Regions from separate parts of the Nonomuraea sp. N2-4H genome, predicted to be linked through region 1. Evidence: predicted binding sites of a transcription regulator. Region 1 holds the regulator's gene; each other region holds the start of a gene.
The links. The regulator HrcA, encoded in region 1, represses chaperone genes, less so after heat shock. The targets are predictions, from matches to a motif close to TTGGCACTCTCNNNNNGAGAGTGCCAA.

Region 1 (9,719 bases):
GCCCCGGTCAGGGATCTGCTGGTTCAGGTGACGGCTGGTTCAGGTGACGAAGGGGATGGCGATCGGGTAGCGGTAGTGCTTGCCCTTGTTGGCCGCCACCGCCGCCTGGATGTGGAAGATCAGCGACACCACGTAGATCGCCGGCAGCGTCAGGAAGCCGATGAAGAAGAACATCAGGAACGTCGATGCGATGTAGCCGATGAACATCGTGAGCTCGAAGTTCAGCGCACCGGCAGCGTGGTCCCTGACGTAGGGGGACTGGTCCTTGCGCACCAGGTAGATGATGAGCGGGCCGATCCAGGAGACCAGCAGGCCCAGCAGGTGGCTGAGCATCGCCATGCTGTTGTCGTCGGAGCCAGGGCGGGGGCCGAAGCGACCGGGGATGTACGGCTGGCCGGGCGGCTGGGCGTATCCGTACCCGGGCGGGGGCGGCGGGTATCCGGGACGGCCGTAACCGCCGGGGTGGCCGCCTGGCTGGCCGTAGCCGCCGGGCGCGCCGTAGGGGCCCTGCCGGCCGTAATCGGGCTGGCCGTAACCGGGCTGCCCGTAGTCGGTGGGCGGCTGCTGCTGGTACTGGGGCGCCGAGCCGGGCAATTGCCCGTAGGGGATCTGCCCGCCGTAGGAGGGGGGTTGCTGCCCGTACCCGGGGGTTGAACCGGGCTGTGCGCCGTAGCCGGGTGCGGAGCCGGGTTGCGCGCCGTAACCAGGGGCCGAGCCGGGCGTCGAACCGGGCTGCGTGCCGTAGCCGGGTGGGGAGTCGGATGGCGGGCCGTAGCCGGGTGCGGAATCAGATGGTGCGCCGTAGCCGGGTGCGGAGTCGGGCTGCTGTCCGTACGGCGGCGGGCCCGGCTGCGGGCCAGAGCCCGGCGCGGGCGGCGGCATGTCGGCGGGGGAGAACTTGCGGGTGGCGTCGGCGTCCGCCGCGCTCACCTTGCGGGTCGCGTCGTCGTCGGGGGAAGGTCGGGGCGGGTCCTGGCCGGCATGGGGGTCTTGGCTCATGGTGCCTCCGTAACGAAGTCGATCAGCTCCTCGACCCGGCCGAGCAGCGCCGGCTCCAGGTCCGTGTACGTCGAGACGGCGCCGAGGATGCGCCGCCACGCCTCCGCGGGCTCCATGCGCCAGCCCAGCGCGGCGATGACACCCTCCTTCCACGGCACGCCGCGCGGCACCTCCGGCCAGGCCGGGATGCGCAGCACGGACGGTTTGACCGCCTGCCAGATGTCGACGAACGGGTGGCCGACCACGAGCACATCGGGGGAGGTGATCTCGGCGGCGATCCGGCTCTCCTTGGAGCCGGGCACCAGGTGGTCGACGAGCACGCCGAGCCGCCGCCCCGGCTCGGGGCGGAACTCTTCGACGATGGCGGGCAGGTGGTCGATGCCTTCGAGGTATTCGACGACCACGCCTTCGACCCGCAGGTCGTGGCCCCAGATCTTCTCGACGAGCGCGGCGTCGTGGACGCCCTCGACGTAGATGCGGCTCTGCCGGGCCACTCGCGCCCGCAGGCCCTCGACGGCGATGGAGCCCGACGCGCTGCGCCTGGGGCCCGCGGGGGCGGGCGCGGCAGGGCGTATCAGCGTGACGGGCTTGCCCTCGAGCAGGAACGCGGCGGGCGCGAGCGGGAAGAGCCGGCGGTTGCCGAACCGGTCTTCAAGGGTGACGGCCTCCTTGTCGCACGCCACCACGGCGCCGCAGAAGCCGCTGTCGGCGTCCTCCACGACGAGGTCCCGCTCGGCGGGCACCTTGGGGATCTTCCCCTTGCCCGGCCGCCGCCAGTTTCCCGCCAGAACATCGCCCTCGTACACAGGGGGGACCGTAGCAAATCACCCGCTGACCGCAAGGCGCTTGCGGGCGCCGCTGCGGCGGACGAGGACGACGATCGTGCCTGCGACGGCGGCGAGCAGCCCGGCGCCCGAGACGGCGATGATGGTGATCATGCCGTCGGCGAGACCGGTCACGACGGAGTAGGAGTCGCGGCCGACGCCGTAGCGCACGGTGGCCTTCTCCTCGTTGACGCAGGTCAGCTCGTAGTCGCCCTTGGCCGGGGCGTTGATCACGAGGAACTGCTCCCAGACCGCGTCTCCCGCCTCGATCATCCGCCGGTCGGGGGTCTTGGCCAGCTTGGCGTCCCCGCTGATGGAGCAGTCATAGGTGACCTGGGTGTCGCTCGCGAGGTAGACGCCGGGCTTGTCGGCCGGGTCCACCGTCACCGTGATCTTTTCGCCGGACGCGAACGTCTGTTTGGGCACCAGGTCAGAGGCGGCGCCCATACCGTTCGCGAACAGCACGATCCCGGCCGCCGCGCAGGCCAGGAACACTCCCCAGGCGGCCGCGATCCACCACAGGCTGGGCTTTATGGCTTTGGAGTCGATTCGTGGTGGAAATTGGGTCTGTTGGCCGTATTGTCCGTACTGAGATGGCGGGCCGAACTGACCCGGGCCACCGTACGGCGGTGGGCCCTGTGGAGGTACGGGCTGCCGGCCGTATTGGGGTGGTTCCTGCGGAGGCTGCCACGGCGGCTGTCCGTACGGTGCCGGTCCGTGGCCGGGCGGCGGGCCGTACGTCGGGGGCCGGGAATCGTCGGTCATGAGGGCAAGTGTGAGGCCTGCTGCTCTCAGGAAGCCAGAAGCAGTTGGGACGCGGTGTTATCGCACCTTGTGACCGAGAGCCGTACACTTGGCACTCGGGAACACAGAGTGCTAGACACCACGTTCCTGTAAGGGACAGAGGCAGGAGGTGAGCACGTGCTCGACGATCGGAAGCTGGCGGTGCTCCGGGCCATTGTCGAAGACTACGTGTCCACCAACGAACCGGTGGGCTCCAAGGCGCTGGCCGAGCGTCACAATCTGAAGGTCTCCCCGGCGACGGTCAGGAACGACATGGCCGCGCTGGAGGAGGAAGGCTACATCACCCAGCCACACACCAGCGCGGGCCGCGTGCCGACGGACAAGGGCTACCGCCTGTTCGTCGACCGGCTCTCGCAGGTCAAGCCGCTGTCGGCGGCCGAGCGGCGGGCCATCGAGACGTTCCTCGCGGGCGCCGTCGACCTCGACGACGTGGTCACCCGTACGGTCCGGCTGCTGGCGCAGCTCACCCGGCAGGTCGCGGTCGTCCAATACCCGACGCTCACCCGCTCGACGGTCCGGCACGTCGAGCTCGTTCCCCTGACCGAGCGGCGGGTCATGCTCGTGCTCATCACCAACACCGGCCGCGTCGAGCAGCGGGTGGTGGAGCTGCCGGAAGTGGTGGAGGACCACCGCATCGCCAACCTGCGCGCCGTGCTCAACGCCTGCCTCGACGGCTGCGGCTTGAGCGCCGTGCCCGAGCTGGTCGCCGACCTGCCGGAAAGGCTTCCCGTCGAAGACCGGCCCGCCGCGGCGACGATCCTCTCCGTGCTGCTCGAGACGCTGGTCGAACGGCACGACGAGAAGGTCGTGTTCGCCGGAGCGGCCAACCTCGCCGGCGCCGACTTCGCCACCGGTCTGCGCGACGTGCTGGAGGCGCTTGAGGAGCAGGTCGTCCTCATGCGGCTGCTCGGCGAGACATCCTCAGACACCCCGTCCGCGCTCACCGTGCGCATCGGATCGGAAAACCCCTACCTGCGGGGCACATCCGTCGTCGCGACCGGATACGGTTCTGGCGACAACCAACTCGCCCGGCTCGGCGTTCTGGGCCCGACCAGGATGGACTACCCCGTGACGATGGGCGCCGTACGCGCGGTGGCACGCTACGTCAGCCAGATCCTGGCTGCATCATAAGAGGTCGATAAGTGGCAAACAGCGACTACTACGCCACCCTCGGGGTGCGCCGTGACGCAAGTCAGGACGAGATCAAAAAGGCGTACCGCCGGCTCGCTCGCGAGCTGCACCCTGACGTGAACCCCGATCCTGACACCCAGGAGCGGTTCAAAGAGATCACGCAGGCCTACGAGGTGCTGTCCGACCCGAACAAGCGCCAGATGTACGACCTGGGTGGCGACCCCTTCGGCGGCGGCGGTGCGGGAGCGGGCGCCGGTGCCGGCGGGTTCGGAGCGGGCTTCCCGTTCAGCGACATCATGGACGCCTTCTTCGGCACCGCCACCGGTGCCAGGGGGCCGCGCTCGCGTGCCCGCAGGGGCCGCAACGCCACGATCAGGGTCGAGCTCGACCTGCGCGAGACGGCCTTCGGCACGACCCGCGAGCTCGCCGTGGACACGGCCGTGCTCTGCGACGTCTGCCACGGGGCCGGCACCGCACCCGGCACCCACCCCGACACCTGTGACATGTGCAGCGGGCGCGGCGAGATCTCCCAGGTCACGCGGTCCTTCCTGGGCCAGGTCATGACCTCGCGTCCCTGCCCGCAGTGCGGCGGCTTCGGCACCATCATCCGCCACCCCTGCCAGGAGTGCTCCGGCGACGGCCGGGTGCGCACCCGCCGTACGATCAAGGTCCGCATCCCCGCGGGCGTCGAGGACGGCACCCACATCCAGCTCGCCGGCGAGGGCGAGGTCGGCCCCGGCGGCGGCCCGCCCGGAGACCTGTTCCTGGAGATCGCCGAGCGGCCCCACGAGATCTTCGAACGGCGCGGTGACGACCTCCACTGCACCGTGCAGATCCCGATGACGGCCGCGGCGCTCGGCACCGTGCTGACGGTGGACACCCTCGACGGCACCGAAGAGGTCGACGTCCGGCCAGGCACGCAGTCCGGCCAGGTCATCACCATGTACGGCAGGGGCGTCCAGCGGCTCAACGAGTCCGGCAGGGGCGACCTGCTCATCCACGTCAACGTCGAGACGCCGACCCGCCTCGACTCCGCTCAGGAGGAGTTGCTGCGCGAGCTGGCCAGGCTGCGAGGTGAGGAGCGCCCGCCTGGCAAGTTCGCACCGGGTCAGCAGGGTTTTTTCTCCCGCCTGCGTGACGCCTTCAACGGCCGGTGACGGCGCCGGTCTTCCTCTGCGAGCGCGAGCGCCTCGACGGGGCCGAGCTGACGCTGGAGGGCCCCGAGGGGCGGCACGCGGCCGCCGTGCGCCGGCTGCGGCCCGGTGAGCGCGTCGACCTCACCGACGGCGCGGGCGCGGTGGCCGAGTGCGTCGTACGCGAGACGCTGAAGGACAGGCTCCGGCTCGACGTGCTGCGCCGCTACGACGTCGAACGGCCGGCGCTCCGGCTGACGGTCGTCCAGGGCCTGCCCAAGGGCGACAGAGGCGAGCTGGCCGTGGAGATGATGACCGAGGCCGGCGTCGACGTGATCGTGCCGTGGGCGGCCGCGCGCAGCATCACCCAGTGGAAGGGCGATAAGGTCGCCAAGGCACTGGGCCGCTGGCGCTCCACCGCGCGCGAGGCCGGCAAGCAGGCCCGCCGCTTCCACCTGCCCGAGGTGGCCGACCTCGCCTCCACCGCCCAGGTCGAGCGGTTGCTGTCGGAGGCCGCGCTGGGCCTGGTGCTGCACGAGGAGGCCACCGAGCCGCTGTCGGGCGTGGCGCTGCCCGCCGAGGGCGACATCGTCATGGTGGTCGGCCCCGAGGGCGGGGTCTCGGAGGAGGAGCTGGCCAGGTTCACGGCGGCCAAGGCGGCGCCCGTGCTGCTCGGCCCGACGGTCCTGCGCACGTCCACGGCGGGGGTGGCGGCGGCGTCCGTCCTGTTCAGCCGTACGGGGCGCTGGTGAGCCTCTGACGCTCTTCAGGGCGTCTTTCAGTGCCTGTTTTTCGGGGCCTGTTTTTCAGCGCCTGTTTTTCAGGGCCTGTTTTTCAGGGCCTGTTCAGGGCGTGGGCTGCGTGTCCTGCAGCGGCGTGGACGCCTCGACGGGCGGCGTCTCGGTCATCACGTCCTCGGGAGGGCACTCCTCGGGCGGGCACGGCGACGGCGGCGCGGACGTCTCGATCATCGTGGGGCTCGGCGTCGGCGTGGGCGACGGCGAGAGCGTGGGGCAGTCGGCCGGCGGCTCGGCTTCATCGGCGAGCGCCGACGGACAGGGGGTGGGGGTGGGCGTGGGAGTAGGTGACGGCCTGCTGGTCGAGTCGGCCTTGCGGGTCACCTTGGGGGTCGCGGGCTCCGACGTGGCGGGCGGCAGCACCACCGGATGGGACTGGCGGGGCAGGACACTGGTGACCGGCGGGTCGATGGAGCGGGTGGTCGAGGAGTTGGACGGCACCTTGGTCGTCTCATCGTCCACGACCTGCACGGGAGCCCGGTCGATGATCTGGGAGCGCAGGCCGGGGACGGCCAGCACGATCGTGCCGGCCACCAGGACCGCGCCGGCCGCGGCCGCCCCCGCTCGCCACCAGAACAGCCTTCGTACGTTGCGCCGCTCGATGCGAGCACGGATGATCTCCAGTCCGTCCGGCGAGGGCACGACCGCGTCCGCCTCCGCGCGGAGCGCACGGCGCAGCAGGTCGCCGTACTCGTCGGGGGGCTGGGTCATGACATCTTCTCCAGGACCGATCGCAAGGCGGCCATGCCACGTGCCGTGTGGCTCTTGACCGCCCCCTTGCTGATGCCCATGGCGTGAGCGATCTCAGCTTCGGACAGATCACCGTAGTAGCGTAGAACCAGTGCTTCTCTCTGTCGGGTGGGCAGGGCACGTAACGCCTCGATCACAGCAGAACGTTCCAGCTCCCCGATGGCGCCGTTTTCGGCACTCGGCGCGTCAGGCAGACCTTTCGGAGCATACTTCTCGACGACCGCGCGGTGGCGCAGCACTGACCGGGACCGGTTGACGACAGACTGGCGCAGGTAGGCAAGTGCTTTGTCGGGGTCGCGCAGCCTGCGCCAGGCACCATGGATGGCGACGAACGCATCCTGCACGACTTCCTCAGCTGTTGCTATGTCGCGCACCAGCAACACAGCGAGACGCACCAACGACCGAAAATGAGCGCTGTACAGCGCCGTCACGGCCATGTCGGCATCCCACCCGACCGGCACCGCCCCCATCGACCTGTCGGCCAGAAGGGTTTCGGTGGTCACATCAGTGGGACGCGCGGCCTTCCCAGAGGGTTTACGCTCTTCCGGTTCTGGAGGTTTCCCCGGTTCCTTAGGGTGCATTACCCAGTCTGTGTCCTCGCCAGGTGGCGCTCGCCCGACCCTGAATCGTCTTTTCTGCTGTAGTTTCGCACACTCACCCTAACCTTGTTGATCTTCCTGTGCACGACACAGGTGATTACCGATTCGCAACGGACTCGGCCGGGGGCGGCGCCCTCGGTAGGCTGATCGGGTGAGCGATTGCCTCTTCTGCAAAATCGTCGCCAAGGAGATTCCCGCCGAGATCGTTTACGAAACCGGCAGGACCCTGGCGTTCCAGGACATCAACCCGCAGGCGCCGACCCACGTGCTCGTCATCCCGAAGGAGCACCACGCCAACGCCGCGGCGCTCGCCCAGGCCGACGACGGGCTCGCTGACGAGGTGCTCAAGACCGCGCACGAGGTGGCCGTGATGCGCGGCGTCGCCGAGCGCGGCTACCGCGTGGTCTTCAACACCGGACCCGGCGCGGGCCAGACGGTCTTCCACGTCCACGCTCACGTGCTGGGCGGGCGCGACCTGACCTGGCCGCCGGGCTGACGGCCCGCAGCGGCCGGGGCCGCCTGCACGGGGCCCGGACGCTGCGAATATCGGGGCGAGCAATCGGCCTGGCCCCGGATACGATGGGCGGAGAAGAACTCCGAAAGAGACCGGGAGGCATCAGGCCGCTGGCCTGCCCATGTCCGAACTACATGAATCCCGACGTACAGCACCTCCCTCGCGGACTCAAGCGAAGGTGCTGATACCGGACGAATACCCGATGGTCAGCCTCCTGGGCTCCGGCGATGAGCTGTTGCGCGTCATCGAAGGCGCCTTCCGGGCCGACATCCACGTACGCGGTAACGAGATCACCGTCACCGGCAGCCCTGACGAGAGCGGCACCGTCGTACGCCTCTTCGAGGAGCTCGTCGAGGTCCTGCGCAGCGGCGGGGAGCTGAGCCCCGACGCGGTCGAGCGCAGCATCGCCATGCTGCGCATGACCTCCGACAGGCCGGCAGAGGTGCTCTCGCTCGACATCCTGTCGTCGCGGGGCCGCACCATCCGTCCCAAGACCGTCAACCAGAAGCGCTACGTCGACGCCATCGACAAGCACACCATCGTCTTCGGCATCGGCCCCGCCGGCACCGGCAAGACGTACCTGGCGATGGCCAAGGCGGTGCGCGCGCTGCAGGAGAAGCGGGTCAACCGCATCATCCTGACCCGTCCCGCGGTCGAGGCGGGCGAGCGGCTGGGCTTCCTGCCCGGCACCCTGTACGAGAAGATCGACCCATACCTGCGGCCGCTCTACGACGCGCTGCACGACATGGTCGACCCCGACTCCATCCCCAAGCTGATGGCCGCGGGCACCATCGAGGTCGCGCCGCTCGCCTACATGCGCGGGCGGGCCCAGCCGGTCGGCAGCAAGGTGCTGACGCCCGACGGCTGGCGCCCCATCGGCGAGCTGGAGGTCGGCGATCTCGTCGTCGGGTCCGATGGCGAGCCGACGCCCGTGCTGGGGGTCTACCCGCAGGGTGAGAAGAAGATCTACCGCCTGTCCAGCCAGGACGGCGCCTCGGTCCTGGCCAGCGAAGACCACCTGTGGACCGTCCGCGACGGCCGCGGCGGGCCTTGGCGGGTGCTGGAGACCAAGGAGCTGGCAGGCGACCTCGGTCCCGCCGGTGAGCGCAGGTGGGAGCTGCCGCTGCTGACCGCGCCGGTCTGCTTCCCCGAGCGCGCCGTCGCGATGGACCCGTACGCGCTGGGCCTGCTGCTCGGCGAGGGCCGCGGCACCGCGTCCAAGAGCCTGGGCGTGCCGGTCGCGGCCGGGCGGTCCGGCGGCACCACGACGCTCGCGCACCCGCCGGCCGAGCTCGGCCTGGCCGAACTCGGGCCGGAGACGACGTTCGTGCCGGAGGTCTACCTCCGCAACACGGCGGAGATCAGGCTCGCGGTGCTCCAGGGCCTGCTCGACGCCGGCGGCACGGTCACCGCCGAGGGCCTGCGCTTCACCACCGCCTCCGAGCGGCTCGGCGACGACGTCGTCACCCTGGTGCGCTCGCTCGGCGGCGTGGCGCGGCGGACGGCGGGCGTCCTCGACGTCCACCTGCCCGAGGGCGTCGAGCCCTTCAGGCGGGCCGGCAAGGCGGCGGCCTACCACGCTCACGGCGGCGTCCGCCCCGAGCGCCGCATCGAGCGCATCGAGCCCAGCGGCACGGCCGAGTGCGTCTGCATCCAGGTGGCGGCCGAGGACTCCCTCTACGTCACCGAGGGCTTCCTGCTGACCCACAACACGCTCAACGACGCCTTCATCATCCTCGACGAGGCCCAGAACTCCTCGGCCGAGCAGATGAAGATGTTCCTGACCCGGCTCGGGTTCAACTCGAAGATCGTGGTCACCGGTGACGTCACGCAGGTCGACCTCCCGTCGGGCACGGTGAGCGGACTGCGGGTGGTGCAGGAGATCCTCGAAGGCATCCCCGACATCCACTTCGCCCGGCTGACCAGCACCGACGTCGTGCGCCACAAGCTCGTCAGCGAGATCGTCGACGCCTACGGGCGCTACGACGCCTCGCAGGCGGCCCAGGAGCCCAAGGCGATTCAGCAGCGAGGGAAGCGGCGACCGTGAGCATCGAGATCAACAACGAGTCGGGCGTCGGCATCGACGAGGAGAGCATCGTCGCCCTGGCCACCCACGTGCTCGGCGAGATGGGCATCAACCCGCTGGCCGAGCTGTCCATCGTGGTCGT
Region 2 (9,719 bases), 760 kb from region 1:
CGGCACGGGCATCAAGGGCTTCTTCACCCGGATGTTCTTCAGCGGTGTCGGCACCGTGCCCATCGACCGCTCCGGCGGCAAGGCCAGTGAGGCGGCGCTGCGCACCGGCCTGCGCATCCTGCGCGAGGGTCAGATCCTCGGCATCTACCCCGAGGGCACCCGCTCGCCCGACGGCCGCCTCTACAAGGGCAAGACCGGCGTGGCCAGGCTCGCCCTGGAGTCGCGTGCGCCGGTCATCCCGTGGGCGATGATCAACACGCACGAGATGATGCCGCCGGGGCGCCTGTTCCCCAAGCTCGGCATCCGTCCTGGCGTGCGGTTCGGCAAGCCGCTCGACTTCTCCCGCTACTACGGCATGGAGGACGACCGGCTGGTGCTGCGCGCGGTGACCGACGAGATCATGTACGCGCTCATGGAGCTGTCGGGCCAGGAGTACGTCGACAAGTACGCCGCCAGCGCCCGCGTGGAGATGGAGCGCGCGGCCCGCGCGGCGGCGGCCGGCAAGAGCTGATCCCGGTCTCCCGCCTCCCGGCGGGTCGGGTTTCACGAGCGTTCCGCGAGCGCGCCCGCGAGGGGGCGGCCGGGATGATCAGGCGGAGGAGCGTAACGCCTGCTCCGCCTTGCGCATGGCGTCCGTCATCGCCTGCAGCTCCTCGCGGCTGAGCCGGTCGATGAGGTACGCCCGTACGACCTCGAGATGGCCGGGCGCCACCCGCTCCAGGCACCGCATGCCCTCGTCAGTGAGCACGGCGAGCACGCCCCGGTCGTCCGACGGGCACGTCTCGCGCGCCACCAGCCCCGCCTTCTCGAGCTGGGTCACCTGGTACGTCAGCGCGCTCTTCGACGCCACCACCACTCTGGCCAGCTCGGTCATGCGCATCCTGCGCCCGGGGGCCTCCGAGAGCCGCACCAGGATCTCGTACTGCGGGTGGGTGAGCCCTGCAGCGGACTTGAGCTGCTCTTCGATGCGGCGCTCAAGCAGGTGGAAGGTGGAGAGGAAGGCGCGCCATGCGGCCATCTCCGTCGAGTCCAGCCATCGGGGGTCCGTCACCGATTCAGTGTACTGTCGTTCGAATTTGAACTATCACTGCTAGAGTGGTCGTTCAAATCTGAACATCACACGAGGAGCACGCATGGTGGATCAGGCGCGTCCCGTCGTTCTGCTTGTCGCCAGGGTCGCCGTCGGGGTGATCTTCCTGGTGCACGGCTACCAGAAGTTCGCGACCATGGGCATCGCGGGCACGACCGAGTTCTTCGAGTCGGTGGGCATCCCGCTGGCCGGCGTCGCCGCGCCCGCGGTGGCCGCGCTGGAGGTGCTCGGCGGGCTGGCGCTGATCCTCGGCGCCGCGCTGCCCATCGCGGGGATACTGCTGGCTCTCGACATGGTGGGCGCCATCGTCTTCGTGCACGGCGCCAACGGGCTGGCCGGCGAGGGGGGATACGAGTTCGTGCTGGCGCTGGCCGCGGCGAGCCTGGCGGTCGGTTTCACCGGCGGGGGAGCGTTCGCGCTCGACAACGTCCTGCTGCGCCGCCGCAGCGCTCCCGCCATCGCCTAGCCGCCGCTTACGCGACCGGGCGGCCGCCGCAGCGCATCCGCCATCGCGCAGCCGCCGCAGCGCCCCGCGGTCGCGTAAGCGCGGCCTTCACGCCTTGCGATCATCCGGCGCCGCGTTCCCCGACGTCTCGGGGAACGCGGCGCCGACGACGTTCCGCACCTGGGCCCGCAGCCACGCATGCCCGGGGTCGGCGTCGTGGCGCGGGTGCCACGCCTGCGACAGCGTCATCTCCGGCAGCTCGAACGGCAGCGGGAACGTCACCAGCCCCAGCGCCTCGTACATCGGCCGGGTGAGCCGCTCCGCCGTCAGCCCCACCAGCTCCGACTCCCGCACCGCCAGCAGCATCGCGCCGAACGTCGGCACCGAGCCCGCCACCCGCCGCGACAGCCCCATGGCGGCCAGCAGCTCGTCCACCGGCCCCGCGCCACGGCCGCGCCTGCTCGCGATCACGTGCTCGGCCGCCGCCAGCCGCTCGGGCGTGACCGGGCCGTCGAGCAGCGGATGCCCGGGACGTACGACGCCGACCGGCCGGTCGACGAGCAGCGGCTCCACCCGCGTCTCCGGCTCCGGGTCGGCGATCGCCGCCAGCACCAGGTCGGCGCTGCCCCGGCGCAGCGCGGGCTCGTCCTCGTGCCCCTCGGGGATGAAGTGAAAGCGCACACCCGGCGCCGCCGCCCGCACCTCGGTCAGCAGCGGCACGCTGAGCGCCGTGATCATCGCGTCGGACGCCATGATCACGAACCGCCGCTCCAGCGTGGCCGGATCCGGCTCCTCCTGCGGCGTCAGCACCCTGCGCGCCGCCTCCACCAGCGCCCGCACCTCGCCGTGCACGGCCAGCGCCCGCGGCGTCGGCACCATCTGCCGCCCCGACCGCACCAGCACGGGATCGCCCATCGCCCGGCGGATGCGACCCAGCGTGCGGCTCATCGCCGGCTCCGACAGGTGCAGCCGTCGTGCGGCGGCCGAGACGCTGCCCTCCTCCAGCAGCGCGTCCAGCGCGATCAGCAGGTCGAGGCTAGGTTGCGTTTGACGCATATATCACCTGATGAAGATGCATTTGAGGTCATGTCCGGTCCGAGTCTACGGTGAAGCCCGCGGGAGGCCTCCGCCCACCTTCACCCTTCTCTGACCGGGGGTTCTGCATGCCTGCAACCGCTTCCATGACCGGCCCTGATACGGGCCATCCCGCGCGTACGCGGATCACCGCCCTCATGGCCGCCTCCGTGATCGTCGCGGTCTCCCTGGTGGCCGCCGTCAACCTGGCCATCCCCGTGCTGCTCGCCAGCGAGCTGCGCCCGTCGCCGGCCCAGCTCACGTGGATCGTCGACGCGTACGTCATCGTCTTCGCCTGCCTGCTCATCCCCGCGGGCGCGGCGGGCGACCGCTACGGGCGCAAGGGCGTGCTGCTGACCGGGCTCGGCGTGTTCGCGGCCGGCTGCCTGGCCGCCGCGCTCGCGCCGGGCACCGGCACGCTCATCGCCGCCCGCGCGCTGAGCGGCGCGGGAGCCGCCCTCATCATGCCCTCCTCGCTGGCCCTGACCGTCGGCGCGCACCCCGCCGCCCTGCGCGGCCGGGCCGTCGCCACCTGGACCGCCGCCACCGGCGTCGCGGGCGTCGCCGGCAACCTCGGCGGCGGGCTGATCATGGAGTACCTGCCGTGGCGGGCGCTGTTCGCCGTGCCAGGCGCTGCCGGCCCTCGTGCTCGCGGCACTGGTGGCCGCCGTGGTGCCGCGCGCGCCCCGGCACCCCGCCGCACTCGGCCTCACCGGTACGGCGCTGCTCACCGCCGCCTCCGTGGCCCTGCTCGCGGGCATCATCGAAGGCCCGGACGCCGGGTGGGCGAGCGGGCCGACGCTCGGCGCGTTCGGGGCGGCCGCCGTGCTCTTCGCGGTGTTCGTCGCCCACCAGCTCCGCGCCCGCGCGCCACTGCTCGACCCGCGCCTGTTCGCCTCCGCGCGGCTGCGGGCCGGCACGCTCGGCATCGCGGTGACCTTCTTCGGGCTGTTCGCGCTGTTCTTCGTCAACGCCCGCTACCTGCAGGAGGTCAAGGGCTTCTCGCCGCTGCTGACCGCCGTGGCGATCTTGCCGGTCGCCGTCCCCATGATCACCATCACCCGGATGGCGGGCCGCTTCCGCCCGCGCGCCGCCGTCGCGGCCGGACTCGCCGGGAACGCTGCGGGCCTAGCGCTGCTGTCGTTCGCCGACGCCGCCATGCCGTACCCCGTCTACGCCGCCGGGCTGATCGTCATGGGCGCCGCCATGGGACTCTCCGTGCCCGTGCTGTCGCACGAGATCATGGCGGCGCTGCCGCGGGAGCGCGCGGGGCTCGGCTCCGGGCTCAACAGCGCCACCCGCGAGCTGGGCAGCGCCGTCGGGGTGGCCGTCATGAGCACGGTCATGACCGCGTACGGGATGGGCGCGGGCTTTCGCGTGGTCGCCGCCGTCGTGCTGGCGGGCGGACTGCTGACCGGCTGGTGGCTCAGGACAGGTGCGCGCGGATCTGCCTGATGTGCTCGGGCGTCGTACGGCAGCAGCCGCCGATCAGCGACGCGCCCGCCTGCTGCCACTCCTTGGCCGCCTGGCCGAACTCCACCGGGTCGGCCAGGCCCGTCCATCGGTGGTCGCCGGCGTCCCACGTCTCGCCCGAGTTCGGGTAGACCACCACGGGCAGCCCGCCCGACAGGCAGCCGATGAGGCTCGGGATGTGGCGCGGGGCCGTGCAGTTGACGCCCACGGCCACCACCTGCGGGTTGCCGCCGAACAGGGCGGCCGCCTCGGCGATCGGCGTGCCGTCGCTCAGCCGCTCGCCGTCGCGGCACGAGAAGCTCACCCACGCCTTCACCCCCTGCGTGGCGGCCAGCAGCCGGGCGAGCGCCCGCGCCTCGGGGTAGGACGGGATCGTCTCGCAGGCCAGCAGATCCGCCCCGGCGCCGGCGAGGATCTCCCAGCGGGGGCGGTGCCAGGCGTACAGGCCGTCCTCGTCGAGGTCGTAGTCGCCGGTGTACTCGGCGCCGTTGGCCAGATAGGCGCCGTACGGTCCCACCGAGGCCGCCACCAGGCCGCGCCCGTGCTCGTCGCGGGCCTGCGCCGCCAGCTCGACCGACAGCCGCAGCAGCCGCTCCGCCTGGGCGGCGTCGAGCCCGCGCCGCGCGAAGCCCGGCAGCGTCGCCTGGTAGCTGGCCGTGGTCGCCACGTCCGCGCCCGCGGCGAAATAGCACGCGTGCGCCCGCCGGATCAGCTCCGGCTCCTCCACCAGCAGCCGCGCCGACCACAGCTCGTCGCGCAGGTCGGCGCCGAGGCTTTCGAGCTGGGTGGCCAGCCCTCCGTCCAGGACAAGAGTCGTCACCCGTTCAGCCTACGAGCCGCCGCGCGTGCCCGGCGCGCCTCCCGGCGTGCGCGTGGCCGATGGCCGAGCGGAGCTGCGGCCTGATCCGGTGCGCTTCCGGAAGCCGCCCGTCGCTCCTCGCCCGAGTCCCGGGCCGCCTCGTCAGCCGCGCTTCCAGAAGGGGCCGCGGGGACGAGGGCCGCCGGGCCCGCCGCCGGAGCCCGGGTCGCCGCCAGGACCGGCGCCGGAGGCCGGGTCGCCGCCAGGACCGGCGCCGCCCGCCGGGGGAGTGGCGGAGGAGCCGGTGAGCGCGGCGAGGACCTGGACGGCGCGCTCGTGCAGGGCCTGGGCGTCCGTGCCCGGCCGCTCGGCCGCCGCCAGCTCCTCCGCCAGCCGCTCCAGCTCCTCGTTCCCCCCGAGGTACGCCGCCAGCGCCTGCAAGCGGGTGCCCAGGTCGGCCAGGTAGAGCAGGTCGGGTGCGGGCATGGCCGTCAGCCGGTCGAGCTCGGCGAGAAGCTGGGGACGTACCGACTCCAGCCGCCCGCCGGCCGCCCGGCCGCGGCCACCCCGGCCGAACCTGCCGGCGACGGGGCCGCCACCGGAGCCTCGCCCGCCTGCCGTGCGGCCGCGCGCCACACCCGAGCGGCCGTAAGCCGTTCGGCCTCCAGCAGGACTCCCAGGCCCGGATGCGGGGGCGGGCGGGCCTCCGGCGAAGAAGCCCTGCTCGGCCTGGATGCCCAGCCCCGGCTGCGGCACACGCATGCCGGACGGGCTCGCGGGCGCGGCGGCCAGCATCACGTTCGCCCCGAACGCGCCCATCCCCGGCGACTGCGGCATCTCCCATCCGCTCGGCGGCTCGACGGGCTGGATGACGCGGTGCTCCGGCCCCTCGCCGGCGACCTGCCGGGTGTCCACCGCCACGTACGCGGTGAACCGGCAGAGCACGCCGTACTCCAGCGAGGTGCGCACGATGCGCTCCTCCAGGTCGTGCTCGCCCATGGCGTACCGGTCCTCCAGCTCCCGCAGATGGGCGCGGGCCCACACCGCACGCAGGGCCGGGTTGTCCACGGTGACGCCGTCCACGCGCTCCTCCCACGGCCCCTGCGAGGTGAGCCCCCGCACGGTCACCGATGAGCCCTCGCGGTAGCGCCCGTACGCGCGCAGCGGCACCCCCGGGAAGATCGACCCCAGGTGGGTGACGGTGTCCGGCTCGACGCCGAGGTCCTTGAGCGCCAGGTCGGTGACCAGGGGAGCGCCGATCCTGCGGTGAATGTGGTCCATGGCCGCGTCGAGCCGGTCCTCCGACTCGACCAGCTCGCACCGGCCCGCGCCGAGCCCCGCGAGGCGGCCGAGGAACCCGGCGTTCACCGCGCGGTCGATGCCCACCGTGTGCACGCGCATGGCCGACAGCGCGCCGCCCGCCTGCTCCAGGATCTGGTCCTCGTTGCCGACCTGGCCGTCGGTGACGAGCACGACGACCCGCTCGCGGCCCTCGGCGCGGCCGTCGAGCAGCGCGATGGCCCGCCGCAGCGGTTCGAGCATCTCGGTGCCGCCCCTGGCGTCCACCCCGGCCAGGTGCTCGACCGCGCGGTAGCGGTTGCGGTCGGACGCCTCGGCCAGCCCCTCGAACGCCTCCTCGACCACCGAGTCGAACGTCAGCACCGCGAACCTGTCCTGCGCGGTCAGCGTGTCGACGATGCGGGCGGCGGCCCTGCGGGCGCACACCATCTTCCAGCCGCCCATGCTGCCGGAGCGGTCGAGCAGCAGCACCACGTCGCGCGGCGCGCGGGCGGCCTGCAGCGGCGGCGGCAGCACGGTCAGCGCGAACGTGCCCCGCCCGTCCAGCTGCAGCGCCGTGGACGCGTCGAACGACAGCCGCAGCACGAAGTCGCGGTCGAGCCGCTCGCCGGGCCGCAGCCGCACCGTGCGCCCGCCGTCCGCGCCGCCCTCCTCCTCGACCACGTGCAGGCTGGAGGCGAGCTCGCGCAGCTCGAGACCGGCCGCGTCCACCGTGGCGGCCAGCGACAGCCGTACGGGGTTGGGGAAGCCGGGCAGCAGCACCGGCGGGCTGATCCTGGAGGCGTCGGGCACGGCGCCGGTGTCGGGTGCCGTGCCGTCACCGGCGGCAGGCCCGTCGATCGGGCTGCCGGGGATGTAGCGCGGCGCCACCACCAGCGGGAACCTGAACGTGGCCGCGCCGTCCTCGTACGGGAGCGGCTGGCTCATGCTCAGGTGCACCGAGACGCGCTCGCCCGGCAGGATGTTGCCGACCCTGATCGTGAACACGTCGGGCCGGTCCTCCTCGGCGATCGCGGCCCGCTTACCCTCGCGCAGCGCCTGGTCGTAGTCGGCCCTGGCCTGGCCGCGCTCCTTGAGCACGCCTTCCACGACCCGGTCGTCGGCCTCCATGCGGAAGCCGGTCACCGCAGCCCTGTCCGGCAGCGGGAAGACGTACGTGGCCTCCAGGGTCACGTCGTACGGGTTCGTGAAGCCCTGCGTGACCTCGACCCCGGCGACGAGACCCGTGATGCCGGCGGCCACGTCCACGCTCTCCAGCGGCAGGTTGCCGCGCTCGGTCCGCAGCGCGCCGAACCCGGCGTCCGGCACCGGCAGGCACCGCGCGGGCTCCAGCGAAGTGATCTTCATGTCAGCTCCCTCTCTTCGAGCACCGCGAGCAGCGGCCCGGCCGCCGCCAGCACCGCATGAACGTCCTCGTCGGTCAGCGCCCGGCCCTCGTCGAGCACCAGCCGCACCCCGTCGGCCAGCTTGACCCCCCTCATCGCCACGGCCCCGGCCTCCCGCCCGTTCACGGGTGCCCGCCGCGCGGCCCGGGAGCCCGCATGTTCGGCGTCCCGCCCGTTCACGTCGGCCCGAGGGGCCGTGTGCTCGGCCGCAGGCGTGTGCCGCGCGGCCGGAGAACCCGCGGGCTCGGGCCTTGCGGCCGTGGGGTCCGCCGGCTCCAGCAGCAGGCGACCGGCGGCGGCGTCCGGTCCCTCCGGTCGGCTACCCGGGCGCTCCGCCCAGAACCGCGTCCGTCCCGTGAGCGGCCGGGCGCTCACGGCCGGCTCTCCGGTGGGGCAGGCGCCGTCGCGGACGGCTTCGGGAACGGTCTCCGGGCGCGGCAGATGCAGTCCGGAGACCGCCTCCAGGGTGTGATCTTCAGCACCCGCGAGCGCCGTCTGGATCTCGGCGATCGAATGGCCGGCCGCCTGCATGCGCTTGATCGCCACGAGCTGGAGGAGGTGGCGGCGGCCGTAACGGGCGACTCTGCCGCGCCGGGTCAGCGGCGGATCAACGAGCCCGATCGTCGTATACCACCTGATCAGCCGCTCGCTGGGCACGTCGCGGACCCGGCCGTTGACAGGTGCCGCCGCGCCGTCGCGCAGGGCGCGGGCCGCGTGCTCGGCCAGCTCGCCGATGGTCCAGGTCTCGCCCATACCTCCACATTGACACTGTCATTATTGCAGTGTCAATGTCTCCGGCCCGGAAGAAGCGGAGGGGGAGATTGGTTGGGGGCAGGTGTAAACACCGACAGGCGGGGAGGAAAGTAGTCATGGCTACCATCACCGGACCTCTTACGGACGACGCCAAGAACACCGTCGTCCAAGCTCTCCAAGGCGCCCTCGTCGACCTCATCGACCTCACCCTGGTCGCCAAGCAGTTCCACTGGAACCTCATCGGCTCCCACTTCCGACCCATCCACCTGCAGCTCGACGAGCTCGTCTCCATCGCGAGGGAGCACGCCGACACCGTCGCCGAGCGCGTGGTCGCCCTGGGGGCCAACCCCGACGGCCGCGCCGCCACCGTCGCCCGCGACACCAAGCTCCAGCAGCCCGAGGGCGGCTGGCAGGAGGACGGCAAGGTCGTGGCGGCCATCACCGAGATCCTCAGCGGCATCAGCAAGCGCATGTACGAGCGCATCGAGGCCACCGACGAGCCCGACCCGGTCAGCCAGGACCTGCTCATCGCCGTGGCGAAGGAGATCGACAAGCAGCACTGGATGTTCCAGGCGCAGCGCTGACCCACCACGGCACCACCGGCTCACGGCGGGCGGGCGCCGTACGACGAAGGAGAGCCCGGGCACGCGGCCCGGGCTTTCGCATGCCCGGAGGCGATGGCACGCCGAGGTTTTCCCGCCCGATCGCAGGAAGGCGGGAAACGATTCCATCGTCACGTACGGTGACGCTCGCCCCCGGCGGGGGCGGGCCTCCTCCCGGAACGATGCACGGAGCGTCACGGCCCGGCCGATCACAGGCGGGGTTTGCGGATTGTTTGATTACCCGAGTCCCTGCCATTCATGTCCGTGCGGTCGACTAGCGTGGCACCTAGAGGGAGGCCCCACGATGTCGCACAAGACTCTCCTCCGCACGGGCCCGCTCTTGCCGGGCGGCATCAGCCCGTACGGTCCGCTCGGACTGCCGGGTCCCGACGGCCTGGCGCTGCCCCCGGGGTTCACCGGCCGGGTGGTGGCCCGCAGCGGTGCGAAGGTCGCCGGTCTGACCTGGCACGCCGCCCCCGACGGCGGCGCCTGTTTCCCCGACGGCGACGGCTGGATCTACGTGTCCAACTCCGAGCTGCCCCTGCTCGGCGGCGCGTCGGCGCTGCGCTTCCGCCCCGACGGCAGCATCGGCGACGCCTACCGGATCCTCTCCGGCACCGATCTCAACTGCGCGGGCGGCGCCACGCCGTGGAACACCTGGCTGTCGTGCGAGCTCGGCCACCGCGGTCGCGTCTTCGAATGCGACCCGTACGGCGCCCGCGCCGCGCGCCCCCGCCTGGCGATGGGCCGGTTCAAGCACGAGGCCGCCGCCTGCGACCCCGAGCGGCGGGTGATCTAC
Region 3 (9,719 bases), 2.7 Mb from region 1:
CCGCGCCCGAGGCTCCCGAGGTCGCCGCCGTGAAGGGCGACGCCAGGATGGCCGCCGTCCTGGAGCGCGCGCTCTGGCTGCACATCACCAAGCCGGAAGACGGCCTCGTCTACACCAAGGGCGCCTACCGCTACCGGGTGGCCGACTACGAGGTACGCGAGATCGTCGCCTCCCTGCGCGGCACCACCCGCTACAACCCGGGCCGCGCGGCGCTCGCCCAGCGCCTCGCCCACATGGTGCTCGTCCGCATGGAGCAGCGCGGCGAGTCGCCCGACGACCGCGTCCAGGACGCGGTGGCCAGGTCGAAGCCGGTCAAGCAGCTCGTGGACGCCGTCTGGCCCAAGCTGACGGCCGAGCAGGTGCTCTACCGCCTGCTGTCAGACCCCGGCTTCCTCGCCAAGGCCGCCAAGTCCGACCTGACGGCCGAGGAGCAGGAGCTGCTCATCTGGCGCAAGCCGTACCGGAGCTGGAAGTCGGCGAAGTGGTCGGCGGCGGACGCGGCGCTCCTCGACGAGCTGAACGACCTCATGGAACGCACGCCCTCCCTCGGCCACCTGGTCGTGGACGAGGCCCAGGACCTGTCCGAGATGCAGCTCAGGGCGCTCGGCCGGCGCTGCCGCAACGGCTCGGCCACCGTGCTCGGCGACCTCGCCCAGGGCACCACCCCGTGGTCTGCCACCTCGTGGGAGACCGTGCTCGAACACCTCGGCCAGCGCGACGGCGAGGTGACGGAGCTGACGCTCGGCTTCCGCGTGCCGCGCGAGGTGCTCGACTACGCGGCCCGGCTGCTGCCGTCCATCGCCCCCGGCCTGGCCGCACCGCGCTCGCTGCGCCCCGGCGTCGGCTCGCTCACCGTGCTGCCCGGCGGCTCGGTCGCCGAGGCGGCGGAGCAGGCGCTCGCCAAGGAGGGCTCGATCGCCGTCATCGCCCCCGACGCCCTGGTGGAGACCGTCTCGCAGGCGCTGTCCGCCCTGCCGCACGCCGTGCTCGACCCCGACTCCACCGAGGAGCACCGCCTGCTCGTCGTGCCCGCCACGCTGGCCAAGGGTCTCGAATACGACCACGTCATCGTCGTCGAGCCGGCCGACATCGTGGCCGCCGAGCCCAGGGGCCTGGCCCGGCTGTACGTCGTGCTGACCCGTGCGGTCACCTCGCTGACCGTCCTGCACGACAAGCCGCTGCCCGCCGAGCTTCAGGTGTGAGCTGCGCGGGCACGGCCGCTTCTAGGATGGCTGGGCAAGCACCTAGCTCTCACCCAAGGAGGATGCCGTGCCCGCACCGCTTCCCCATGAATTCCTGCCATCGGTCCCCGCGCTCGTGGTCGAGAGCGACGAAATCCAGGACGGCGAACGCCTGCCCGACCTCCACGTCTTCAACGACTGGGGCATGACGGGCGGCAACCTGTCGCCGCACCTGCGCTGGTCCGGTGCTCCCGACGGCACCCGCGGCTACGCCGTCACCTGCTTCGACCCCGACGCGCCCACCGGCAGCGGCTTCTGGCACTGGGTGCTGTTCGACCTGCCCGCCTCGGTGACCGAGCTGCCCACGGGCGCCGGCACGGCCCCCGACTTCAAGGGCCTGCCCGAGGGCGCCGTGCACGCCCGCACCGACTACGGCACCAAGGCGTACGGCGGCGCCGCCCCGCCGCCCGGTGACCCGCACCGCTACGTGTTCACCGTGCACGCGCTGAGCGTCGAGAAGCTGGGTGTGGACAGCGACGCCAGCCCCGCCGTGGTCGGCTTCAACATCAACGCCAACCTGCTGGCCCGCGGCTTCATCGTCGCCCACTTCGGCGTCTGATCAGCCCATCCGAGTGACCTTTTCCGACGGGCCTGCCGGTCCTTTCCCGGCAGGCCCTTTTTCACGCCCCCTTTTCCGGCGAACGCGTTCCGGCACGCGCCGCAGCGAGCGACCGTCCGCGAGACGTCGAGCGGCGTGCGCTTGCCGCAAGCGAACATCCGCCACTCCTTCGTGTTCGTGCCAGGGGAAGTCGCGGCCACTCCCCCTTCCTCGCCAGAGGTAGCGGATCCCATACGGAACGTACCGGCCGGTCGACAAGAAAGAGCGGCCCGGAGAATCCCGGACCGCTCTTCGCCTGTGCGACGGATGAAGACTTAGAAGTCCATGTCGCCGCCGCCGGGCATGCCCGCGCCGGCAGCAGCCGGAGCCTTCTCCGGCTTCTCGGCGATGACGGCCTCGGTGGTCAGGAACAGCGCCGCGATGGAGGCGGCGTTCTGCAGCGCGGAGCGCGTCACCTTGGCCGGGTCGATGATGCCGGACTCGAACATGTTGACGTACTCGCCGGTCGCGGCGTTGAGGCCCTCACCCGGGGTGAGGTTGCGGACGCGCTCGACCACGACGCCGCCCTCGAGGCCGGCGTTGACCGCGATCTGCTTGAGCGGCTCCTCCAGCGCCTTCTTGACGATGGCGGCACCGGTGGCCTCGTCGCCGTTGAGCTCCAGCTTGTCGAAGGCCTTGGCGCCGGCCTGCAGCAGCGCCACGCCACCGCCGGGGACGATGCCCTCCTCGACGGCCGCCTTCGCGTTGCGGACGGCGTCCTCGATGCGGTGCTTGCGCTCCTTGAGCTCGACCTCGGTGGCGGCACCGGCCTTGATGACGGCGACACCGCCGGCCAGCTTGGCCAGACGCTCCTGGAGCTTCTCGCGGTCGTAGTCGGAGTCGGTGCGCTCGATCTCGGCGCGGATCTCGTTGACCCGGCCGGCGATCTGCTCGGCGTCACCGGCGCCGTCGACGATCGTGGTCTCGTCCTTGGTCACGACGACCTTGCGGGCGCGGCCGAGCAGGTCGAGGGTGGCGTTCTCGAGCTTGAGACCGACCTCCTCGGCGATGACCTGGCCGCCGGTCAGGATCGCGATGTCGTTGAGCATCGCCTTGCGGCGGTCACCGAAGCCCGGAGCCTTGACGGCGACGGAGCGGAACAGGCCGCGGATCTTGTTGACGACCAGGGTGGCCAGGGCCTCGCCCTCGATGTCCTCGGCGATGATCAGCAGCGGCTTGCCCGACTGGACGACCTTGTCGAGCAGCGGCAGCAGGTCCTTGTTGGCGGAGACCTTGCTGTTGACGATCAGGATGTAGGGGTCTTCGAGAACGGCCTCCATGCGGTCGGAGTCGGTCACGAAGTACATCGAGGTCATGCCCTTGTCGAAGCGCATACCCTCGGTGAGCTCGAGCTCCAGGCCGAAGGTGTTGCTCTCCTCGACGGTGATGACGCCTTCCTTGCCGACCTTGTCCATCGCCTCGGCGATGAGCGAGCCGATCTCGGGGTCGGCGGCGGAGATGGAGGCGGTCGAAGCGATCTGCTCCTTGGTCTCCACGTCCTTGGCCAGCTTGGAGAGCTCCTCGCTGACGCGCTCGACGGCGGCCTCGATGCCCTTCTTCAGGGCCATCGGGTTGGCCCCGGCGGCGACGTTACGCAGACCCTCGCGCACCAGCGCCTGGGCGAGCACGGTGGCCGTGGTGGTGCCGTCACCGGCCACGTCGTCGGTCTTCTTGGCGACCTCCTTGACCAGCTCGGCGCCGATCTTCTCCCAGGGGTCCTCGAGCTCGATCTCCTTGGCGATGGACACACCGTCGTTGGTGATCGTGGGGGCGCCCCACTTCTTCTCCAGCACGACGTTGCGGCCCTTCGGGCCCAGGGTCACCTTCACGGCGTCGGCGAGCTGGTTCATACCGCGCTCGAGACCGCGCCGGGCGTCCTCGTCAAACGCGATCATCTTGGCTGCCATAAGGCTAGACCTCCCAGTTGCAGGGTGGCTTGTCGTGGACCGAGCCGACGCCCGCGACGGCATGGGTCAGCATCTCCTTCGGCAGACCCCATCGTCCCGATCCGGTGTTGGCACTCTACTGCACAGAGTGCCAACGAACTGTTTAGCACTCTACCCTGCCGAGTGCAAGCGAACGCCCCTGCTCTCCCTGCTTTCTCCCAGGTCAACGGCCTTTTGCTGGTCTGCGCTCATATGCGCCGGTACGGCGAGCCGCCGGGCGGCCCACCGTACGCGAGTCGACGAAAGAGTGATGAGGGCTCGCACGGACTGCGCTGCCGTGCGAACCCACCCGGTGCGTACCAGGTCGTGGATCAGACAGTGCGGACGGACTCCGCCTGCGGTCCCTTCTGGCCCTGCGTGATCTCGAACTCGACGCGCTGTCCCTGCTCGAGAGATCGGTACCCGTCCATCAGGATCGCTGAGTAATGGACGAATACATCCTTACCACCGTCTACCGCGATGAAGCCGTAGCCCTTGTCCGCGTTGAACCACTTGACGGTGCCCTGCGCCACTTCCGACTCCTCTTACTGGTCTACCAGATCTCGCCCATTCCTCCGCGAGACCTGTAATCGCCCGACTTAACGGAAAATCAGCCGGACGATCGCCTCGACCATACCTGTGGCAAGGGGTTTGGCAACAGAGTCAATCTGCAAACAGCCTATTTCACCCATCCGAAGGTCGTTCAACGTTGAATTGGGCCTGGAAAAGGAGAAGGCGCCCACTAGGGGCGCCTTCAGGATGTGATCCTCGACACTCAGCCGCCGGCGACGGCCGGGATGATGGAGATCTGAACGCCGTCGGGGGCCGGAGTGTCGAGCCCCTGGGCGAATCGGACGTCCTCTTCTCCCACGTAAACGTTGACAAAACGACGAATCTTGCCCGATTCATCCAGAATTCTGGCGCCGATGCCCGGGTAGTCCGCGTCGAGCTTGGTGAGCACGTCACGAAGAGTCGCGCCCTCGCCACTGACCTCGGCGTTGCCCCCGGTGTATGTGCGCAGAATGGTGGGAATCCGCACAGAAACGCTCATGGTTATAGTCGCCTTTCCTGATTGATCAGACAGTCGCGCGGAACGCGTCGAGGGAGGGCCGGATCACGGCCGTGGGTACGGCGTCGTCGCTGATCGCGTCGAGCGTCTTGAGCCCGTCACCGGTGTTGAGCACCACGGTCAGGGCCTCGGGGTCGAGCACGCCGTTCTCGGTGAGCTTCTTCAGCACGCCCACCGTGACGCCGCCCGCGGTCTCGGCGAAGACGCCCTCCGTCGAGGCCAGCAGCTTGATGGCGGCCACGATCTCCTCGTCGGTGACGTCCTCGACGGCCCCGCCGGTGCGCCGGGCGATGTCCAGCACGTACGGCCCGTCGGCCGGGTTGCCGATGGCCAGCGACTTGGCGATGGTGTCGGGCTTGACCGGCCGCACGACGTCGTGGCCCGCCTTGAACGCGGTGGACACCGGCGAGCACCCGGCCGCCTGCGCGCCGAAGATCTTGTACGGCGTGTCCTCGACGAGCCCCAGCTTGATGAGCTCCTGGAAGCCCTTGTCGATCTTCGTGAGCTGGGAGCCGGAGGCGATGGGGATGATGATCTGCTCGGGCAGCCGCCAGCCGAGCTGCTCGGCGATCTCGTACGCGAGCGTCTTGGAGCCCTCCGCGTAGTAGGGCCGCAGGTTGACGTTGACGAAGCCCCACTTGTCGCCGAGCGGGTCGCCGATGAGCTCCGAGCAGAACCGGTTGACGTCGTCGTACGTGCCCTCGATGCCGATGAGCTTGCCGCCGAAGACCCGCGCCATGGCGATTTTCGCCTGCTCCAGGTTGGCCGGGATGAACACGCACGCCTCCAGCCCGGCGCGCGCCGCGGCGGCGGTGACCGCGCCCGCGAGGTTGCCGGTGGAGGAGCAGGAAAGGGTGTGGAATCCGAAGTTCCTGGCCGCTTCCACGGCCATGGCGACGACCCGGTCTTTGAACGAGTGGGTGGGGTTGCCCGAGTCGTCCTTCACGTAAAGGGACTTGATTCCGAGCGTTCGACCGAGGTTTCCGGCCTTGACCAATTTCGTCCAGCCGGGGTTCATATTCGGCTTTTCGGTCACGTCGGCCGGCACCGGAAGCAGCGCCCGGTAACGCCAGATGTTGGCGGGACCCGATTCGATCTGTTCGCGGGTCACTTCGCCGAAGTCGTAGGCCGCCTCAAGCGGCCCGAAACACTCCAGACAGGCGAAGCTGGGACCCAGCGGGTAACGAGCGCCGCACTCGCGGCAGGACAGACCGACGGCAGGACCAAAGTCAAGCGACATGAAGCGAGGCCTTCCCTCATCTTCGCCCGCGGCCACCTTGACCGCGAACCGGAATTGGCACCTTGTCCCGGTCGGCCTCGCCAGGTCGCGAGTCTCGAAAGCCGGGAGGGTTGCCGGGGCTTCACAGGGCCGGTCCCTCCACCCCTCTGGATGAGCTGTATGAAGTTGTTGAATTGGACTCTACCCGCTGAAGTGGACGAAATTACCACCCGTCTCAAGATGTGAGACGGGTGGTCTCATCGGTAGTCCTCTCCCAGCACGCTCTGCACGTATTTGCGGGCCTGGTGGATGCGGGACTTCGCGGTGCCCAGCGGGATGCCGAGCTGCTCGGCCACCTCGTTGTAATCGAGCTGGACGATGTCGCGCAGCACCAGCGCCTGCGCGAGATCGGGCTTGTCGGCCTCCAGCGCCTCCATGGCGTCGAGCAGGTCGAGCCGCGAGCCCGCGATCACGCTGACCCGCCGCACGTCGGGCTTCTGCACGGGCAGCTCGTCCGAGCTCTGCTCGGCCGCCCGACGCTTGAGCGACCGGTACGTCGTGCGGGCGCAGTTGGCCGTCACGATGTGCAGCCACGTACTGAACCTGGCCCGCCCCTCGAAACGGCTGATATTGCGCGCGACGGCCAGCAACGTATCTTGCGAGGCCTCCTCCGCGTCCTGGTGATAAGGCAGGATTCGGGCGCAATGCCGCATCACATCGGGCTCTATCCGCGCCAGGAGCTCACCGAGTGCGCGATGGTCTCCGGCGGCGGCTGAGCGAGCGAGTTCCTCGGTTAGCTCATCAAGCGCCATAGCTGGGATCCTATGATCGAAAGGAGCCTGGATGAACAGCGTGCTGTTGGCCTCCAACAGGGGGCCGGTCTCCTTCACCGTCTCCGACGACGGCGAACTCACCATGAAGCGCGGCGGAGGCGGTCTCGTCTCCGGGCTGTCGGGCGTGGCCAAGGGCGACGGCGTGCTGTGGGTCTGCGCCGCGCTGTCCGACGGCGACCGCAGCGCCGTACGCCTGGCCGGCGGCGGCCGCATCGACCACGCCGGCTACGACACGGGCCCGATGCGCATGCTGGACATCGCGCCCGCCACCTTCCACCGCGCCTACAACGCGGTGGCCAACTCGACCCTGTGGTTCGTCAACCATCTGCTCTACGACATCCCCAACTCGCCCAATTTCGGCACCCGTTTCGAGCGCGAGTGGGAGTCCTACCGCGACTACAACGGCGCCTTCGCGCTGGCGCTCGCCGAAGAGGCCGGGCACGGCGCGCGCGTGATGGTGCAGGACTACCACCTTACGCTGACGCCGGCCATGCTCAGGGCCGAACGGCCGGACCTGCGCATCGCCCATTTCAGCCACACCCCCTGGGCACCGCCCGAGTACTTCTCCCTGCTGCCCGACGACGTCGCCAGAGAGGTGCTCGAAGGCATCCTCGGCGCCGACCACGCCGGGTTCCTCACCGACCGGTGGGCGCAGGCGTTCATGGACTGCTGCGAGCGGCTGCTCGGCGCCGAGGCCGACCGGGTCGGCCGCAGCGTCACCCACGCGGGCAGGACCACCCGCATCGGCGTCCACAGCCTGGGCGTGGACGGCGCGGCGCTGTGGGAGCGGGCCAGCGAGCCCGACGTCGAGTCGCACATGGCCGCGCTCAGGGAGCAGGTCGGCGAGCGCAAGCTGATCGTCCGCATCGACCGCACCGAGCTGTCGAAGAACATCGTGCGCGGGCTCATCGCCTACCGCGAGTTCCTCGCCGCACACCCCGAGTGGCACGGCCGCGTGGTGCACCTCGCCTTCGCCTACCCCAGCAGGCACGACCTGCCCGAATACCGCGAGTACACCGCCTCGGTGCAGCGCTGCGCCCAGGAGATCGAGGACGAGTACGCCACCGAGGACTGGGACCCGCTGATACTCAACGTCGACGACGACTACCCGCGCTCGCTGGCGGCCTACCGGCTGGCCGACGTGCTGCTGGTCAACCCCATCCGCGACGGCATGAACCTGGTGGCCAAGGAGGGCCCCGTGCTGTCGCCGCGCTGCGCGCTCGTGCTGTCGCGGGAGGCGGGGGCGGCGGCCGAGCTGGGCCCGCACGCGCTCATGGTGAACCCGTACGACATCAGCGGGACCGCCGCCGCCCTGCACCAGGCGCTGATGATGCCGGAGGACGAGCGGCGCATGCGCCGCGACAGGCTGCGCGCGGCCGCGACCGCACTGCCGCCGCAGAAGTGGCTCGCCGCCCAGCTCGAAGCCCTGGCCTGAGATCATCGCCGTGCTCAGCGCCACCGGGCGCGCGCCAGCACGCCGGAAAGGCCCGGCGTGTTCCACTGGTCCACGACCAGGATCCGGGTCTGGGGCAGGTACCACTCGCGCTGGGTGAGGCGGGATTTGACCTTGCCCGTGGTGGAGCGGCAGACGACCGCCCACTCGCGGTAGGCCGCCTTGTGCCCCGGGCCGACCTGGCGCAGCCCCTCCACCTTCGGCTTCGGCGAGGCGAAGGACAGGCCCCACTTGCGGTCGGCCGGGCAGAGCTGCACGTCGGTCGCGGGGTAGAAGGGCGTCTTGCCGGTGTAGGGGTTGAAGCTCTCGTGCCCCACCTTGATCGCCTTGGGGCCGAGGATCCAGAACCCGTCGCATCCCGGAGTGAAGTAGCTCCCCTTCGGCTTGGCGCACCTGCCGGTGACCACGCGGGTCCAGTCGGAGCGGACCTCGTACACCCTCCACTCGGCCGGAAGCCGGAGCGTGAGCCCGCCTCTGAGCTCGAGCGTGCGGGTGGACGCGGCTTCGGCGGGCAGCGCCGTCAACAGCGCCGCCGCCGGGGACGGCGAGACGAGAGCGGCCGCCGCCACTCCCGCGGCGGCGAAACGAGACGTGATCATGCGAGCACTGTACGGAGTCCGGCTTACTGACGGCTGAAAACCGCCTGTCCCGACCGAGGGCGAAAACCGCGGGACGGCCCGCAAGCGCGGCTCACGTGCCGCCGATCGCCGAGACCAGCTCTTCGAGCAGCGCCACCACGCCGTCGGGACCGTCCACCACGATGTCGGCACGCTCGGCGAGCGCGGTCACCTCGGCCGAGCCGCTGCACACGGTCACGCCGGGCAGCCCGGACGCGCGCACGGCCTCGAACGCCGCGAGATCGCCGAGGTCGTCGCCCACGAACATGACCGACCTCGCCGAACGCTCGGCCAGGAACAGACTGAGCGCCTGCCCCTTGTCCATGCCGGGCGGCCGCAGCTCCAGCACCATGCGGCCGGGCTCGACCACCAGGCCGTGCTCGCCGGCCAGCTTGGCCAGCGGCTCGCGCAGCGCCTCCAGCGTGCCCTCGGGGTCGGGGCTGCGCCGGGTGTGCACGGCCACGGCGCGCCTTTTGTCCTCGATGCTGACGCCGCGCACGCCGAGCGACTCCAGCAGCAGCGGCAGCTCGGCCTTCGCGCGCGGCACGCCGGGCGGCGGCGGTGGCGCGGAGATGCGGCCGTCCTCCCAGCGCTCGAAGCCGTAGTGGCCGAGCACCACCAGGCCGGGCACGTCGGCCAGGCCGGGGCCGAGCTCCAGTGCGGTGGCCGCGGGCCTGCCGGTCACGATGGCCACCGCACGGACGCGGGCGCCCAGCTCGGCGAGCACGCCGGGCGCCTTCGGATGGATCACGGCCTGGGCCGGG

Region 2: the regulator HrcA is predicted to act here: its motif matches at 8,328-8,354, upstream of WBK31_RS22630 (DNA starvation/stationary phase protection protein).
Region 3: the regulator HrcA is predicted to act here: its motif matches at 3,854-3,880, upstream of groL (chaperonin GroEL).

What each region holds. Positions count from the first base shown of each region.
Region 1 is NZ_CP147987.1:5,674,791-5,684,509, reverse strand. Features, by position in the region: gene WBK31_RS26005 (DUF4870 domain-containing protein) at 40-999, opposite strand; gene WBK31_RS26000 (DUF3097 domain-containing protein) at 996-1,805, opposite strand; gene WBK31_RS25995 (hypothetical protein) at 1,824-2,318, opposite strand; gene hrcA (heat-inducible transcriptional repressor HrcA) at 2,745-3,758, shown strand; gene dnaJ (molecular chaperone DnaJ) at 3,770-4,915, shown strand; gene WBK31_RS25980 (16S rRNA (uracil(1498)-N(3))-methyltransferase) at 4,912-5,643, shown strand; gene WBK31_RS25975 (hypothetical protein) at 5,737-6,399, opposite strand; gene WBK31_RS25970 (SigE family RNA polymerase sigma factor) at 6,396-6,908, opposite strand; gene WBK31_RS25965 (histidine triad nucleotide-binding protein) at 7,189-7,533, shown strand; partial or broken gene WBK31_RS25960 (PhoH family protein) at 7,673-8,377, shown strand; gene WBK31_RS25955 (PhoH family protein) at 8,366-9,598, shown strand; gene ybeY (rRNA maturation RNase YbeY) at 9,595-9,719, shown strand, end outside.
Region 2 is NZ_CP147987.1:4,919,304-4,929,022, reverse strand. Features, by position in the region: gene WBK31_RS22675 (lysophospholipid acyltransferase family protein) at 1-511, shown strand, start outside; gene WBK31_RS22670 (MarR family transcriptional regulator) at 590-1,051, opposite strand; gene WBK31_RS22665 (DoxX family protein) at 1,134-1,556, shown strand; gene WBK31_RS22660 (LysR family transcriptional regulator) at 1,644-2,591, opposite strand; partial or broken gene WBK31_RS22655 (MFS transporter) at 2,699-3,187, shown strand; gene WBK31_RS22650 (MFS transporter) at 3,255-4,064, shown strand; gene mmuM (homocysteine S-methyltransferase) at 4,036-4,902, opposite strand; gene WBK31_RS22640 (VIT domain-containing protein) at 5,044-7,527, opposite strand; gene WBK31_RS22635 (helix-turn-helix domain-containing protein) at 7,524-8,318, opposite strand; gene WBK31_RS22630 (DNA starvation/stationary phase protection protein) at 8,435-8,902, shown strand; gene WBK31_RS22625 (alkaline phosphatase PhoX) at 9,225-9,719, shown strand, end outside.
Region 3 is NZ_CP147987.1:8,362,039-8,371,757, reverse strand. Features, by position in the region: gene WBK31_RS38815 (HelD family protein) at 1-1,202, shown strand, start outside; gene WBK31_RS38810 (YbhB/YbcL family Raf kinase inhibitor-like protein) at 1,270-1,800, shown strand; gene groL (chaperonin GroEL) at 2,115-3,746, opposite strand; gene WBK31_RS38800 (cold-shock protein) at 4,097-4,297, opposite strand; gene WBK31_RS38795 (MoaD/ThiS family protein) at 4,540-4,815, opposite strand; gene thrC (threonine synthase) at 4,841-6,073, opposite strand; SAM riboswitch class I at 6,087-6,230, opposite strand; gene WBK31_RS38785 (RNA polymerase sigma factor) at 6,310-6,864, opposite strand; gene WBK31_RS38780 (trehalose-6-phosphate synthase) at 6,896-8,320, shown strand; gene WBK31_RS38775 (hypothetical protein) at 8,335-8,937, opposite strand; gene otsB (trehalose-phosphatase) at 9,029-9,719, opposite strand, start outside.